Regions from separate parts of the Paenibacillus wuxiensis genome, predicted to be linked through region 2. Evidence: riboswitches for the same ligand, from Rfam matches in the RefSeq annotation. Region 2 holds a riboswitch; the other holds the start of a gene.
The links. A riboswitch is a leader RNA that binds a small molecule or an ion and turns the genes downstream of it on or off. The one in region 2 is predicted to bind cobalamin.

Region 1 (8,101 bases), on a different contig from region 2:
TTGGCACTAGCGGCAGGAGAAGCCCTTCTGACGGACGAGCAGGCGGATCAATACGCGGCTTCAACACGAGCTCTCATCGATGAAGAACGGGCTGCTCTGCGTCAGCAGCTGCATATGTTAGGCATTCGAACATGGCCAAGCGTAGCGAATTTCCTATTATGCAGAGCTCCAGAAGGGTGGACGGCGAAGTCGCTTCAGGCCGAATTATGCCGATCTGGCATTCTCATTCGCAATTGCGATATGTATGTTGGACTGACGGAAAGAGACTTCCGATTGGCAGTCAAGGATCGCGCTGCGAATGCAATTGTAGCGTCAGCCCTTGCAGCTGTGTTACAGTAGACAAACACAGAATGAAGGAGAAGTGGGATGCAGCCATATCGAGAGGGCAACTGTACCTTTACATCTGGACATATTGCAGGAGTAGATATTCGCTGGGAGAATGCTCTTATCGCTGTTGAGCTGCCACAGGCAGCGCCGATATGGAGCAGTGCTGTATATCATGGGGGGCAATGGACGGGCAATCGCATCTTGAATCAGATGGTTCATTATCAGTTCAATTGTGCAGATCCGATAGAGTATCTTCGTCTGACGTGTGTAGAGAAGGGGTACGCTCCGGAGCAGACAGTTGGGCTTATGACCGCTGCTAAGGTGAGCCATGCATCTGTTGCTGAGCAGGATGCGGATGAATGTTCGCTTCTGTGCGTAACGACTGCCGGAACGTCTAATGCGGCTCGTGCTGGGATGCCGCGGCGCGTATTCTCAGCTTATGAACCATTGAAGCCAGGGACGATTAATTCCATTCTTATTATGGATGGCAAATTGTCTGATGCCGCGGTATGGAATGTGTTCATGACGGCAACGGAGGCCAAATGTGCGGCTCTGTCTGATCTGGGCATCTTAGATTCAGAGACGGGGCGCATTGCCACGGGGACGACGACAGATGCAATTGTATTTGCCGTGATAGATACTGGTCGATATGAACCTGTGCATTGCTATGCAGGGACAGCGACCACATTGGGTCATGCGGTCGGACAACTCGTGTACACTACCGTATATGAGTCCGTCAAGACTCAGCATGAAGCATGACCGCTAACAGAGAAGAACAACCTACTAGGGTGGTAGACATATGACAGCAGCGCTCATCATAATAGCAGCATACATATGGGATCGGATTGTAGGCGATCCTCGGGCTATCCCGCATCCAGTCGTTGGGATTGGCAAAGGAATAAGCAGAGTAGAACGTGTTATACGCAGGATAAGTCCTTCCGAGCAGGCGCTCAAGCCGCTAGGCATCCTGCTGCCGATTATCGTGGTAGGAGGGGCGTATGCGTCGACTTGGCTTATATTAACAGGACTATATCATGTTCATGAATATGTAGGATGGATTGCCGAGGCATTGCTCATTGGAACGACAATTGCGGCAAAAGGACTGAAGGATGCAGGGATGGCTGTGTATCGGAGGCTGAAGGAGCAGGACTTAGAGGGTGCAAGGCGAGAAGTCGGCATGATTGTCGGCCGCGATACAGAGCAATTGGATGAACCGGAAGTCGTGCGCGCTACCGTCGAGACGGTAGCGGAGAACATAGTTGATGCGGTCATTTCGCCGCTATTCTTCGCACTTATCGGAGGCGCTCCGCTGGCTATGGCATATCGTGCGGTGAATACGCTCGATTCTATGGTCGGCTATAAAAATGAGAAATATCAGAATTTGGGCTGGGCATCTGCCCGCCTCGATGATATCGCCAACTGGATACCAGCACGGATCACTGCTGTGCTCATCACGCTGAGCGCTTGGATTCATCGGTATGATGCACGCAGGGCTTGGTCAATGGCGCTTCGAGATGCAAGCAAGCATCCAAGCCCGAATAGCGGGTGGGCTGAGGCAGCAGCAGCAGGTGCGCTTGGCATCAGGCTTGGTGGTTATAATGTGTATAAAGGAATACGTTCGTTCCGCGCTTATATGGGGGATATGAAGCAGCCTCTGCAAGCAGAGCATGTGCCTGCGGTATGCAGGCTGCTCGTAAGCAGCTCGACAGTCTTTGTTATTCTGGCAGGCCTGCTCCTATATGTGCGCGGAGGATGGCTTCTGTAGACGAATGGCGGATGAAGGAGTACAAATGGGATGACACGGACAACTAAATGGAATGCTCCCGTTATTCATCGGAACCGGCGTCGTTCAGGAGCATTGAAAAACAACAGGAAACGATTGGTAATGACAAGACATATGTTACGAAAAAAGAGTCAAGCAAGCGGCAAAATTGTGCGCTTCGCACTTGTTCGTCATGGCTTGACGCAAGAGAATACGGAGCGGCGATATATTAGCTATTCGGATGTACCGCTATTGCCTGATTCAACAGAAGAGCTCCGAGCTCTTCGCCGAACATTGGCGCATCCATCACCGCTGCTATACACGAGCGATATGCGCCGCTGTCGCGACACGCTCGCCTATTTGCGTCCGCGTGACAGCATCCAAGCTGTGGAGGACACAAGGCTGCGAGAATATGACTTTGGTATGTGGGAAGGGTTAACCTACAATGACTTGAAGGAAGATCCACAGTATCGAAGATGGCTTGACGATTCATCAGCCATCCAGCCGCCGCGCGGGGAACCGTGGCAGACCTTCTGTACGCGAACGGCGCATGTATGGTGGGAAGTGCTGCGCAATGCGCGAGATTCCTTCATCAGCAGCGGTAATCACATGGAACGGCAAGAGGGTGCTATCCGTCGTCGACCGTACCATTCTTCGCCGCTACCACGTGGACGTGTGCTGCGCAGCAAGACAAGCCGGATGCAGAGACAGTCATATGGAAGCGGGCTTAGTCCGCGGCCAGATGTTGTCATCGTCACACACGGTGGTGTCGTTCGTCGCTTATACACGCTGGCTTTCCCAAGGAAGTCATTCTGGGAAGCCGCTGCGCCAATCGGTGGCGGTGTTATGATTACGGCGAAGCGATGTGCCCGCAAATGGAAATTCTTGCGAGCAGAACGGCTTCCCAGCAGATGATGACGTTTGTGTGTCAAAGCAGGTTCATTGGATACGCGCAATGATGTAATCTATTGCAACGCAGCGGCTTTTCCCCTATAATCAATTATCGAGTTTAGCACTTGGATGACGAAATGTATTCCATATTGAATAATCGTGATACTTCAGGTCCTTGGGTATGTATGCGGTACGGATCCATACGCGTTGTTCGGTAAGAGACACCGTTGTATTGTATGGCCGATGCATATTCGAGGTTAATAGGGAAGCCGGTGTGAACCCGGCGCGGTCCCGCCACTGTGAATGGAGTGTTGCGCTCATGATGCCACTGTCGGATTCATTAGTGTGTGCTGTATGTACCGCTATGGATGGGAAGGCGAGCTGCAACGTATTCTCCTAAGTCAGGAAACCTGCCTGAAGATGGACGAGCTGTATCCTTCGCGGAGAGGATCACGTCATTGGCGTAATGCATCAGGCAACATGGCAGCGCAGCTGCTTGCTTCCTGCTTCTAGGTGTCTGTTGAATATTGCGATAGATGACTTTGTGTTCCCCCGGATCGAAGGATCGGGGGTTTTTGCTGTTTTGGAAATGATTTCACATCCCATCAAGCACTTCGTTTGTACAAGGTAAACTGCAGTTCAATGCAATTGCACAGCACGAATGTATATCACAAATTCAGTCACAGTAGGATTTACAGCTCAGGTATATGCAAGTGCTCATTGACAACTGATACCGAATGGGGATGTACATACATTCTTACGGCAAATGCAGCTTGCAGTGCATTATCGTTCGCATGGCGAAGGATGGAACCGCTTTACACCTGCACGGGTAGTACATGGTTAGAGACTAGGAAGAATGACGCGAGGGAGAGATTCTGACATGAACAAATGGCTGAACAAATCGGTAGCGGCGCTATTGGCGCTTATGCTTACAGTAGGACTGGCGGCTTGCGGCAATAAAGATGCGGCTAAGCCTGCTGAGAATAATACTGCACAGCAAGAGTCCAATGGCAATGGGGCTACAGAACAACCGAAGCAGGATGATCTAAAAACGACGTATCCACTGACTGTTAAGGATGCGACGGGTGAGGAGTTCACATTCGATAAAGCGCCAGAACGTATTATATCCGTGTCCCCAGCTGAGACAGAGTCCTTGTTCGCGCTTGGATTGGATGCACAAATCGTTGGGGTGTCTGATTTTGACGACTATCCAGAGGCAGCGAAGTCCAAAGAGAAAATGGGCGGCATTACGAAGCCGAATGAAGAGGCAATCATTAAAGCTAAGCCGGACATCGTATTCACAGGTATCTCCATGAAGGAGCCCGTCGTGAAGAAGTTCCGTGAACTGGGCATTAAAATATTCAAGGTTGAGCCAAAAACGTACGATGATGTGATTAAGAACATTGAATTGTATGGTCAAATTACGGATCAGCAAGCTAAGGCGAAGACGATTGTTGACAACATGAAACAAGTGCGTGAAGATGTGAAGTCGGCCGTTCAAAGTGCGGAGAAGAAAAAGGTGTATATTGAATTCTCCCCAGGCTGGACAGTAGGCAGCGGCGAGTTCATGAACGAACTGATTGAAGTGGCAGGCGGCACGAACGTTGCGGCTGATTCAGCTGGCTGGATTCAAATTAACGAAGAGAATATTATTAAATCCAATCCAGATGTAATCATGTTCACGCAAGGTGTAGTGGACAAAGAGACGAACAAATCCTTGGAAGAAATTATTCGTGGACGCAGCGGTTGGAACAACATTAATGCAATTAAGAACAATCAAGTAATCGGTGTGGATCAGAACCTGATCAGCCGTCCGGGACCTCGTGTAGCTGAAGGATTGAAGGCAGTCGCGAAGGCGATTCATCCGGACTTGGTAAAATAATCGTCGTGGAGAAATCGATGAATAAAATGGGTTGGTATGGAGGAGCGGGTATTGCGCTTCTCCTTTTGTCCGTTGTAGGATGCCTCGCTGTAGGCTCTGTACAAATGCCGATGGGGGAAATTGCTCAAATTCTGCTTCATCATATTCCAGGGCTGGATCAGTTCATACCGGTGACATGGGATGACGCTTCCGCGCAAATTATGATGAAGGTACGCTTCCCACGAGTTCTATTGGCAATGCTCGTAGGGGCGGCGCTTGGGGTCGCAGGTACTGCATTTCAAGGAGTGCTGCGCAACCCGTTGGCAGATCCGTATACATTAGGGGTATCTTCAGGGGCTTCTGTTGGAGCCGCATTCCTTATTTACTTCGGTTTGCAGTATTCGCTGTTTGGCGAATGGACGATTCCTGTCGTTGCATTCGCTACAGGGGTAGCGACCCTAATGTTCGTCATTAAGTTGGCCAGTGAGCAGGGGAAGATTCCAATCGAGACACTGATCTTATCTGGAGTCGTGATGCAAGCCTTTCTCGGCTCCATCGTCTCCTTTCTTGTAGCCATGACAAATCAGACGATCAATGAAATTTTGTTTTGGGTGATGGGCAGTTTGGCGATGCGAGGCTGGTCTTATACAGTGGTGCTCGCTCCTTATTTGTCAATTGGCATTGTTATTCTTATTGCATATGCAAGACCGCTTAATTTGCTTGCATTAGGTGAGCGGCAGGCCTCACATCTCGGACTTCATGTAGAGCGGACGAAATGGGTAGTGCTGCTGACGGCAACGATGATTACGGCAGCTGCCGTATCTGTCTCCGGCGTCATCGGCTTTGTCGGATTAGTCGTTCCGCATCTGCTGCGCTTAATTGTAGGCCCCGATTATCGATATTTGATACCGCTCTCAGCAATTGGGGGAGCGATATATGTGATGTGGGCAGATACGATTGCCCGTACGGCATTCGCACCGACAGAAATCCCACTTGGAGTTGTAACCGCGTTTCTAGGTGCGCCATTCTTCGCCTACTTGCTTATGCGCAATAAGCGAGCGAAACGGGGGAAATGGTCATGACACAGCGAAGAGAACATCTACCGAAAGCATATCTGGATCATGCAGAGAGCAGCAATCGTGCCTTTCACATGGAGAAGGGCAGCATCATTGAGGTTCAAGGACTGAGCAAGCATTATGGGGAGAAGCATGTACTGCAAGATGTGGATTTCGCTGTGAAGTCTGGAGAGTGGGTTGGCATCATTGGTCCGAACGGTAGTGGCAAGTCCACGCTTCTGTCTTTGTTGTCAGGAGTGGATCGACCTACTTCTGGCTCTATACAGCTTGCTGGTCAAATGCTGGGTACCTATAAGCGCAGAGCACTGTCTCAGATGATGGCAGTGCTGCAACAGGAAGCGCTTCCACCACTTGGATTTACGGTGCGCGAAGTGGTTGAGATGGGACGTTTCCCATTTCAATCCTGGCTTGGATCAGAATCTGAGGATAGTGGAGAGATTGTAGACCGGATTATGGAGAAGCTGCAACTGACGGAGCTGGCTGACCATCCACTTGATCGGATTAGCGGCGGGCAGCGCCAACGGACGGCATTGGCCAAGCTAATGGTGCAATCCCCTTCTGTTGTACTGCTGGATGAGCCGACGACGTATTTGGACATTCATTATCAGGTGCAATTTATGGATATTGTTCGGGAGTGGCAGCAGGATTGCGGGTTGACGGTCGTATCCGTGCTCCATGATTTGAATTTAGCTTCTTTATATTGCGATAGGCTTGTTGTCATTCATGGCGGCGGCATTGCTGCTCAAGGCACACCTGAGCAGATCATGACTACGGAGCTGCTGTCGCGTATTTTTGCCACAGAGACGACGGTTGTGCCGCATCCCGATACGGGCCGCCCTCAGATTCTTATTCGACCGAAGCTAGGGTTATAGACGGCCCTGGACAGCATAAATTGCTGTCATTTTGCAATAACGCAATTTATAGCATTCCGCTTGAAAATCGATAACGATGAATATAGTGAATGTTGCATGGAACAAGAGTGGATATGAGTCATAGTCAGAAAGAACCACAATCTGTGCACGGATCTAAGATCACAACTAAGAACTGAAAACGGCCATGTACACAGAACACAATGAAGTACTGAATACAGCTATGTGCACATCAATAAAAACAAGTTAGTGCACATGAACATCAATTTGACAACGGAGATGAGCAGCATGAATGAACGATTGAATCAACTGATCGCACAAATTAAGCCCTTGGATGAGCAGGCAATCCAATCTGCTATCGAACATCAAAATCTATTGACGAAGCCTCCGGGAAGCTTGGGAGTACTCGAGCAGGTTGCGATTCAAGTTGCAGGTATTACAGGAGAAGTTAAACCACAATTCGAGAAGAAGGCCGTTATTGTCATGGCTGGCGATCATGGGGTATGTGAGGAAGGTGTTAGCGCATTCCCATCCGAAGTGACGCCGCAGATGGTGTATAACTTCCTCCGTGGCGGAGCTGCGGTCAATGTTCTGTCGCGCGAAGCTGGTGCAGACGTGGTATGTGTCGACATCGGTGTCAATGCGGACTTGGATGATCCGAAGCTTGTATCGCGCAAGGTGCGCAAAGGAACGGCGAATATGGCGAAGGGGTCTGCTATGTCGCGAGAGGAAGCAATCTCTGCGATTCTAGTAGGTGTTGATATTGTGGAGCAGTACGTTCGCGAAGGATATCGCCTGTTCTCGACAGGGGAGATGGGCATTGGAAATACAACGGCGAGCGCTGCGATGCTGTGTGCATTTACTGGAATGGAGCCTGAAGAGGCAGTAGGCCATGGGACAGGCATCGGCGACGCGCAGTGGAAGCATAAATGCAATGTGGTACGGCAAGCGCTTGAAATCAATGCACCGAATCGTGAGGATGCATTGGATGTATTGGCGAAGGTAGGAGGGCTGGAAATTGCCGGTCTTACGGGTGTTATTCTAGCAGCGGCGGCGAATCAGGTTCCGGTTGTGATAGACGGGTTTATCTCCAGTGCGGCTGCTCTTGCCGCTGTACGATTAGCTCCGGCGGTACAGCCTTATCTTATTGGCTCGCACTTGTCAGAGGAGCGGGGGCATACAGCGCTGTTGTCTGAGCTCAAGCTGAATCCTTGCTTGCATGTGCAGATGCGTCTTGGCGAAGGGACTGGCGGTGTGCTGATGTTCCAGCTCATTGATGCTGCAGTGCGAATTATGCGAGAGATGGCAACATTCG
Region 2 (8,101 bases):
GTGTACAGTGTGTACTTGGCGTGGCAATGGCAGATTGGCGAGCTTCACCATCCTGAGATGTATTTTGAGACGAGTGCTGTTCTCATTACGCTCATTCTTCTTGGTAAATGGCTGGAGGCTTCGGCTAAAGGACGGTCTTCTCAAGCGATCCGGGCTCTGATGGGGCTGCGTGCCAAAACGGCAACCGTTGTGCGCGACGGTGAACAAGTGGAAGTGCCTGTGGAAGATGTGGCAAGTGGGGATCTCGTACTTGTTCGCCCAGGTGAGAAAGTACCAGTAGACGGCATTGTAGTTAGCGGGACATCGACCGTGGATGAATCCATGCTTACCGGTGAAAGCGTCCCTGTTGAGAAGCAAGCTGGCGATAATGTATATGGGGCTACCGTGAATGCGCAGGGGGCATTTACGATGAGAGCGACTCAGGTCGGCTCCGAGACGGCGCTCTCGCAAATTATTAAAATCGTTGAGGAGGCACAGGGCTCCAAGGCTCCGATTCAGCGGATCGCTGATAAAATATCAGGCATCTTCGTGCCGATAGTCGTTGGGATTGCGGTGCTTGTATTCTTAATTTGGTATTTCGCTGTCGAACCAGGCAACTTCGGTGTAGCCTTGTCTCGTACCATTGCCGTACTCGTAATCGCTTGCCCGTGCGCGCTCGGCTTGGCAACGCCAACGTCGATTATGGCGGGAACCGGACGTGCTGCGGAATATGGTGTACTATTCCGTGGCGGCGAGCATCTGGAAGGCGCATATCGGGTGCAGACGGTTGTGCTCGACAAGACAGGAACCGTAACAGAAGGGGCTCCTTCGCTTACAGATGTTGTACTGCATGATGGGAATGAAGACGAGAAGACAGAACTCTTGACCTTACTGGCATCTGCTGAGAAGCAGTCCGAGCATCCATTGGCACAGGCAATTGTGAAGGGATTGTCGGAGCAAGGAATCAGCACGGTCGAACCGGATTCATTCCGAGCTGAACCTGGATATGGAATAGCGGCTGAGGTGAAGGGGCATCAGATCATTGTCGGCACACGCAGATGGATGGAAAAGAACGGGGTAGCAAGTGGCGATGCGGAGGCAGCGTTGCAAGACATGGAGCAGGCAGGCAAGACGGCAATGCTCATTGCGGTTGATGGCAGCTGGAAAGGCATTGTTGCCGTTGCCGACCAGGTGAAGGCTTCTTCAAAGAAGGCCATTGAGCGGCTGCATCAAATGGGGATACGCGTCGTCATGATGACAGGAGACAACACTCGCACGGCCAGAGCAATCGCGTCACAAGTAGGGATTGATGATGTATTTGCAGAGGTGCTGCCTGAACAGAAGGCACAGCATGTGCGCGAGCTGCAGCAGAGAGGCAGTGTTGTCGCCATGGTAGGCGATGGAATTAATGATGCGCCAGCTCTGGCAGCAGCGGACATTGGGTTCGCGATCGGTACAGGTACGGATGTAGCAATGGAGACGGCAGGCGTAACCTTAATGCGTGGCGACTTGAACGGCATTGCGGACGCGATGGAGATGAGCCGCCGTACCATGCGCAACATTAAGCAGAACTTGTTCTGGGCGCTCGTATACAATACGATAGGCATCCCGATTGCAGCAATCGGATTGCTTGCACCTTGGCTTGCAGGAGCGGCTATGGCCTTCAGTTCGGTATCCGTTGTACTGAATGCGCTGCGGCTTCAACGCATCAAGCTGTAACCTGGCAGAATTTCTCGGTAGAGATCGTGATGTTCCTAAACAGAAGGTAGCATATAATCATATCGCCGAACGTATTATGCGGTAATGATGATGCGGATCATTGACGAACTGTCAACTTTGGTGTTAACAAAAGTGGCGACCACATGGTATGATCAAATCGGATGAAAGGTATGATTAAGGAGGTCTGAACATGCAATTACGCGTTACAGCGAAGGCAGTCGAGCGTTTTTTGGCTGATTGGGGATTCACAGCAGGAGACTCAGTACGCATATTCGTCCGCTATAGCGGATTCAGTGCTTCAGGACCTTATTCATTCGGCATCATGAAAGACAGTCCGCAATATCCAGCAGTGACGGAAGTTGTGAACGGCATTACGTTCTTTATGGAGCAAAATGATGTATGGTTCTTGGATAATCGTGAATTGACGCTAGATGAGAAAGGTGAAGATATTGTCTTTCTGCATGAAGGAATGGTCATCTAGCGTATCAACCCGTAATCATCAATAGGCGAGCCGAGAGGCTCGCCTATTGTGCATGGATAGACGCTTAGTGAATCGGAGTTTAATAAAGATAAGGTGATAGCTCCGGTATTTGTTTATTTTGGTTAGAGATGAGAAAAAATCCTTGTCATTCGTTCTGGTTAGATATATAATCGTTCTCAATTGGGGGAAGCGTGACTGCGACTTTCAATGCAATTGAATAGGAGGAAACAGGTGCTTCGGGTAACGTCGAAGCTTAATAGGGAAGCCGGTTGGAAATCCGGCGCGGTCCCGCCACTGTGACAGTTGAGGTATTGCGAGAGAGCCACTGGTCGTAATTGATCGGGAAGGCTGCAAAGGCCAATGAAGCTGAAGCCAGGAGACCTGCCTGTTTTGACAACACTGTTCGTACCTACGGGAGATAGGGAAGTGTTCGTAAGCATGGATATCGGTTTTCGATTCCTCTTAGCATGAGGGCAGTCTGCTAATGAGACGGAAGGATCGATCTATTCCACTATGACTTCATGGACGTTTACGAGACATTTCTGTTGTTGGACAGGAATGTCTTTTTTGCATATTGTTTTGCAATGAAATTTCTGAAGTCTGAGTGATAAAGTCACATATGGTGGGGTAGAGCGTTCAACTGCAATCTTAATTCCGTGTTAAGCGATAGAAATTGTCCAATTATATCCCGTATGGCAAAATGACTCATGGAGAGGGGCAGTATGATGACAGTTCATTCAATCAAGACAAGCACAGCAGGTTACCCTCGGATCGGATACGACCGGGAATGGAAGAAGGCATTGGAGCAATATTGGGCTGGTAATAGTTCTGTTCAGCAGCTGGAAGAAGGATTGGCGCGCATCAATGATGTTCGGCTGAAGACGATGCAGGACGCTGGCATTGACCTAATTCCAGTAAATGATTACTCCTGGTATGATCATGTGCTTGATATGACGGCCACATTCGGATTGATTCCGTCACGGTTTGCATATGATGGTGGAGAAGTGAACGCAGATTTGCTGTTCGCCTTGGCTCGCGGAACACAGGATGCGGTAGCTTGCGAGATGACGAAGTGGTTTAATACGAACTATCACTACATTGTGCCGGAATGGGAAGGCAAGGCGCCGCAACTTACGGTCAATCGCCCGCTGCAAGCCTATCGCCAAGCGAAGCAGATTCATGGCATTGAAGGTAAGCCAGTCATCATCGGGCCATATACTTATGTCCGCTTTATTAAAGGGATTAAACCGGAAGAGCGCCTGAACGTTCTTCGCCAATTCGTAGGGGTATACGGACAGTTGCTTAGCGAGTTGGAGGGTGAAGGTGTTCAGGCTGTGCAATTGGATGAACCTGCATTCGTGCTGGAAATGCCAAGCGAGCATTGGGCTGCTGTGAAGGAAGTCTATGCCGAATTGCGCAAGGCGGCACCAAGCTTATCATTATGGGTTCAGACCTACTTCGATGCGGTGTCTGACTACGAAGCGTTCGTATCGCTTCCGGTGGATACGCTCGGATTAGACTTTGTTCATGATAAAGGGAGAAATGAAGCAGCGCTTCGTCAATTCGGATTCCCTGCGCAGAAGCAGCTTGCTGTCGGCATTATTGATGGCCGCAATATTTGGCGTACGGACTTGGCGGCTGCTGCAGTATGGCTGGAGTCTGTGGAAGAGATTGTACCAAAGGAACGCTGGATTATTCAGCCATCATGCAGCCTGCTTCATGTACCACTCACGGCGGCGCGGGAAACTGAGCTGCCAGCACCAGTGCGCGAGGCATTGGCGTTCGCGGATGAGAAGCTGGAAGAGACGGCTCTGCTTGCTCGTCACTTCTCAAGCCCGAGTGAAGAGACGCGTGCAGCGTTAGCAGAGAGCAGAGCTCGTGTTCAAGCATGGCGTACGGAGCCGTCAAGACAGCGTCCACAAGTCGTTCAAGCGTTGGAAGAACTGCTTCGTGCAGAGAAGGAAAAAGGAATTGAACGTCTTCCATTCGAGGAACGCAAGGAGCTTCAGCGCAAGCGCTGGCCATCGCTGCCGCTGCTGCCGACCACAACGATTGGCAGTATGCCGCAAACTGTGGATATCCGGCGCGCACGCCTTCGCTTCCGCAAGGGAGAATGGGATGCCAAGACGTATGAAACGTATTTGGAAGAGGAAATGACACGCTGGATTCGCATTCAGGAAGAGATCGGCATTGACGTGCTGGTACATGGTGAATTCGAACGCACGGACATGGTTGAATACTTTGGCGAGAAGCTGGACGGGTTCGCATTCACGAAGTTCGGCTGGGTTCAATCCTATGGCTCGCGCTGTGTAAAACCTCCGGTTCTGTACGGAGATGTGGCGTTCACAGAGCCGATGACGGTGAAGGAAACGGCATTTGCACAGTCCTTGACGTCTCAGCCGGTTAAGGGAATGCTTACGGGCCCGGTTACGATCTTGAACTGGTCGTTCGTACGTGACGACATTCCTCGTGAGCAGGCGGCATTCCAGCTGGCGTACGCGCTTCGTCAAGAGATTGCAGCACTGGAGACTGCAGGGATTGGCATGATCCAGGTCGATGAGCCTGCGGTGAAGGAAGGTATGCCGCTTAAGGCGGAGGATGCTGTCTATTATACGGATTGGGCAGTGCTTGCTTTCCGGCTTGCAACATGCGGAGCAGCGCCTGAGACGCAAGTACACACGCACATGTGCTATTGCGACTTCTCCGACATGGTCGATACGATCCGCAAGATGGATGCGGACGTGATCTCGCTCGAAACGGCACGCAGCGGCGGCGATATGATTGCTACACTGGAGGAGCAGAGCTACGAGCTTGGCATTGGTCTGGGTGTATATGATATTCACAGTCCACGTGTGCCTGCTGTAGAAGAGATTGATCGGATCATCGAGCAGGCGCTTCGTGTGCTGCCGGCTGAGACGTTCTGGATTAACCCAGACTGTGGTCTGAAGACGCGCCGCGAGCCGGAGACGGTAGCTGCACTGCGCAACATGGTAGAAGCAACGAAGCTTGCTCGCGCACGCCATGAAGCGGCAGTATCGACTGAAGCATAAGAACTGATCCTCGCTAGTTTTCATCGCGCGCATATAGACCTTCAATATTTCTTCATTATCATAGGGAAAGGCCATCTCTCGCAGTCATCGTGACTGCCATGCAGAGATGGTCTTTTTTTATAACGTGAAACCTTCAAATTTAAAATACGTAATATATGGTAAATCGACATTTTTCTTTTCCTGCGCGTGAGTGAATGAGATGAACATTGGTTATTCATATGTTAAAGGAATACCGGAACAACCAAACATGTCGATTAATGAAAATTATGTTATAATAGAGATGTAAGCGGATACATGAATCCTGCTTCCATCTTCCTTATCACACGGAGGCAGAAAGGTGGGATCTGATATGCGTTGGTTCACACAATGGTTCAAACGGGATAAGAAAAACTCTAAGGCAGCTCTTGAAGCGGTGCATGTAACGTTAGAAGATGTCCGCAGAGCGGTGATTCAATATGAGAAAGATATGCCAAAAGAGATTAAACGAACGACCCTGCTCCTAGGGGATCAAAGCATTGATTTGAAACGCCTGCGCCGTTATTTAGGTGGGGAATCGGATCAGAAGTTCTATATGTCCCATTACACGTACGAAATATTTGATGAGAAAGATAAGCACATTCCGATATATCTAGATATGGTTCAGGCGGCGGTCGATGATTATTTGGATGAACATGATGATCTTCCCGTACTCACGGGAACACGCAACCGCCAAGTCCACTATGACCTGCTCATGCAGCGCCATTATTTAAAAGAGAAGCCGCCTATCTCTTTCTACTTAACGACAGAGCAATTTTTACTGACTCACGAAGAGGATTGGCATAAATCACAAGCAGCGATTCCAATTGATTTGTAATTGAATTGGCACGAATAACAAGAGCTTGCCCTCATTGGCTGAGGGTGAGTTCTTTTTGTTTATTTTCCAGTTAAAATTCTGGGGTGATTAGTGGTATCCTATTACAGGGTATGTCTACATTAGATGTAGTCGAATAGCGAGGTGTGCAATCATGGATATTATCGGATGGATGGCAGAGCAGAAGATTCAAGAGGCAATGAATGAAGGTGGATTCGATGAGCTGCCAGGCAAGGGGAAGCCTCTGGTGCTCAAAGACTTGTCGCATGTTCCTGAGGAATTGAGACCAGCTTATTTGATGATGCAGAATGCAGGCCTGTTGCCGGAAGAGCTGCATGTAGGACGCGAAGTCGTTCGCTTGGAACAGCTTCTCGCTGCCTGCACTCCCGAAGATGAACAGAAGATTGGTGACACACGTAGGCAGCTGAATGAACGGAAGCTGCGGCTGCAAATGATGATGGAGGAGCGGGGATGGGCTGTTGTACCTGCGTTCGCCCAGTATGAATCACAGATTGTGAACAAGGTTTCGCGTGTTACGGAGCCTCAGCGTGAGGACTAGAGTACAGGCTGGACAGCATAACATGCTGACGCATGTGAACCCGCTAACCAAGAAACGATAGATATAACCATATATATCTCATCAGCGAGATGCTGATATGTTCATCGCAATGTTGGTTGAAGGAAGGAAAGGTGTTCATTACGTATGACGACCTATTGGCAGCAACTTAGAAGAGAGCTCCCTCATTGGGTAGAGGAGAGCCGGACAGTATCACAAGATGGAGAGGTCGCTTCATATATACCGGGGCTTGCAAATGCTCCGAAGGATGGGCTGTGCATATCCTTGTTCGGTATTCAAGGTGAACAGGTGCATGCAGGCGATTGCAAGTTCAAATTTACAATGCAAAGCATATCCAAGGTCTTCTCACTGCTCTTGGCCTTGCTCGATAGCGGCGAGGCAGTTGTATTTAATAAGGTAGGGATGGAGCCCACTGGTGATGATTTCAACTCGATCTTGAAGCTTGAGCTCGTTGACCCTGGGAAGCCGTTCAATCCCTTTATCAATGCAGGGGCGATTACTATCGCCTCGTTAATTGAGGGGGGAACGCCTGAGGAAAAATCAATGCGCATGCTTGAATTCATTCGAGAATTGGCGGATGACCCTACCATCACGTGGAATGAGGAAGTATACCAATCCGAGAAGGATACGGCACATCGGAATCGTTCATTGGCTTATTTCTTGAAGGATAATGGTGTACTTGAAGCGGATGTAGAGGATACGCTGGAGGTGTATTTCCGTCAATGCGCAATTGAGGTAAATACCGATCATCTTGCGCGTATGGCTCTTGTATTGGCAAATGGCGGCTGCAATCCACAGACAGGACGCTGCTACATTCCGAAGCATTATGTACAGATTGCGAATTCGTTCATGGTGACGTGCGGCATGTACAATGCCTCGGGAGAATTTGCGATTCACGTGGGCATCCCGGCCAAGAGCGGTGTGTCTGGCGGTATTCTTGCAGTCATTCCTGGCAAGATGGGAATCGGTGTCGTTGGGCCTTCCCTGAATAAGAAAGGCAATAGTGTAGCAGGGGTACATCTGCTTGGCGCTTTGTCCGAACGATACGATTGGAGCATTTTTTAGCACGCCGCTAAGCCGCAATGAAGAACACGAAATGTGCTCCTCTTACATAGGCTGACATAGTACCTTCTTCGTACGGACTACTTAGAAACGAGGGATGTGTGAGATGTCGTCTAATGAACCAGGGATTACGTGTCGGGTAGGATCATTGCAATCCATCATACGAGTGCCTTCTGTCCGACCGGTATTGGGTAAGCGGGATCGCATTCCAGAAACTTATCCGCCTATGGATTCGAGCCTATTTGTAACCTCAGCAGCCAGTACCTATTCCCTAGCGGAGCAGGCGGTACGTGTGCTTGATCGACTGAGGAGCTCGCATTCTCTGGCGACTGCCGTTATGGACGCAGCGCAGCGGGGCAACAAGGCTGAGGTGATACGGCTTA

Region 1: another riboswitch for cobalamin. It lies ahead of ABN764_RS11460 (ABC transporter substrate-binding protein); the one in region 2 lies ahead of metE (5-methyltetrahydropteroyltriglutamate--homocysteine S-methyltransferase).

The regions. Positions count from the first base shown of each region.
Region 1 covers NZ_JBEFZI010000004.1:539,450-547,550, forward strand. The annotation lists gene cobD (threonine-phosphate decarboxylase CobD) at 1-339, shown strand, start outside; gene ABN764_RS11445 (adenosylcobinamide amidohydrolase) at 367-1,086, shown strand; gene cbiB (adenosylcobinamide-phosphate synthase CbiB) at 1,127-2,092, shown strand; gene ABN764_RS11455 (histidine phosphatase family protein) at 2,123-3,004, shown strand; cobalamin riboswitch at 3,201-3,412, shown strand; gene ABN764_RS11460 (ABC transporter substrate-binding protein) at 3,861-4,862, shown strand; gene ABN764_RS11465 (FecCD family ABC transporter permease) at 4,880-5,923, shown strand; gene ABN764_RS11470 (ABC transporter ATP-binding protein) at 5,920-6,789, shown strand; gene cobT (nicotinate-nucleotide--dimethylbenzimidazole phosphoribosyltransferase) at 7,075-8,101, shown strand, end outside.
Region 2 covers NZ_JBEFZI010000015.1:16,327-24,427, forward strand. The annotation lists gene ABN764_RS26305 (heavy metal translocating P-type ATPase) at 1-1,698, shown strand, start outside; gene ABN764_RS26310 (HesB/YadR/YfhF family protein) at 1,889-2,179, shown strand; cobalamin riboswitch at 2,392-2,582, shown strand; gene metE (5-methyltetrahydropteroyltriglutamate--homocysteine S-methyltransferase) at 2,905-5,229, shown strand; gene ABN764_RS26320 (DUF3939 domain-containing protein) at 5,567-6,082, shown strand; gene ABN764_RS26325 (DnaJ family domain-containing protein) at 6,234-6,638, shown strand; gene glsA (glutaminase A) at 6,783-7,721, shown strand; gene ABN764_RS26335 (YuzC family spore coat inner layer protein) at 7,825-8,101, shown strand, end outside.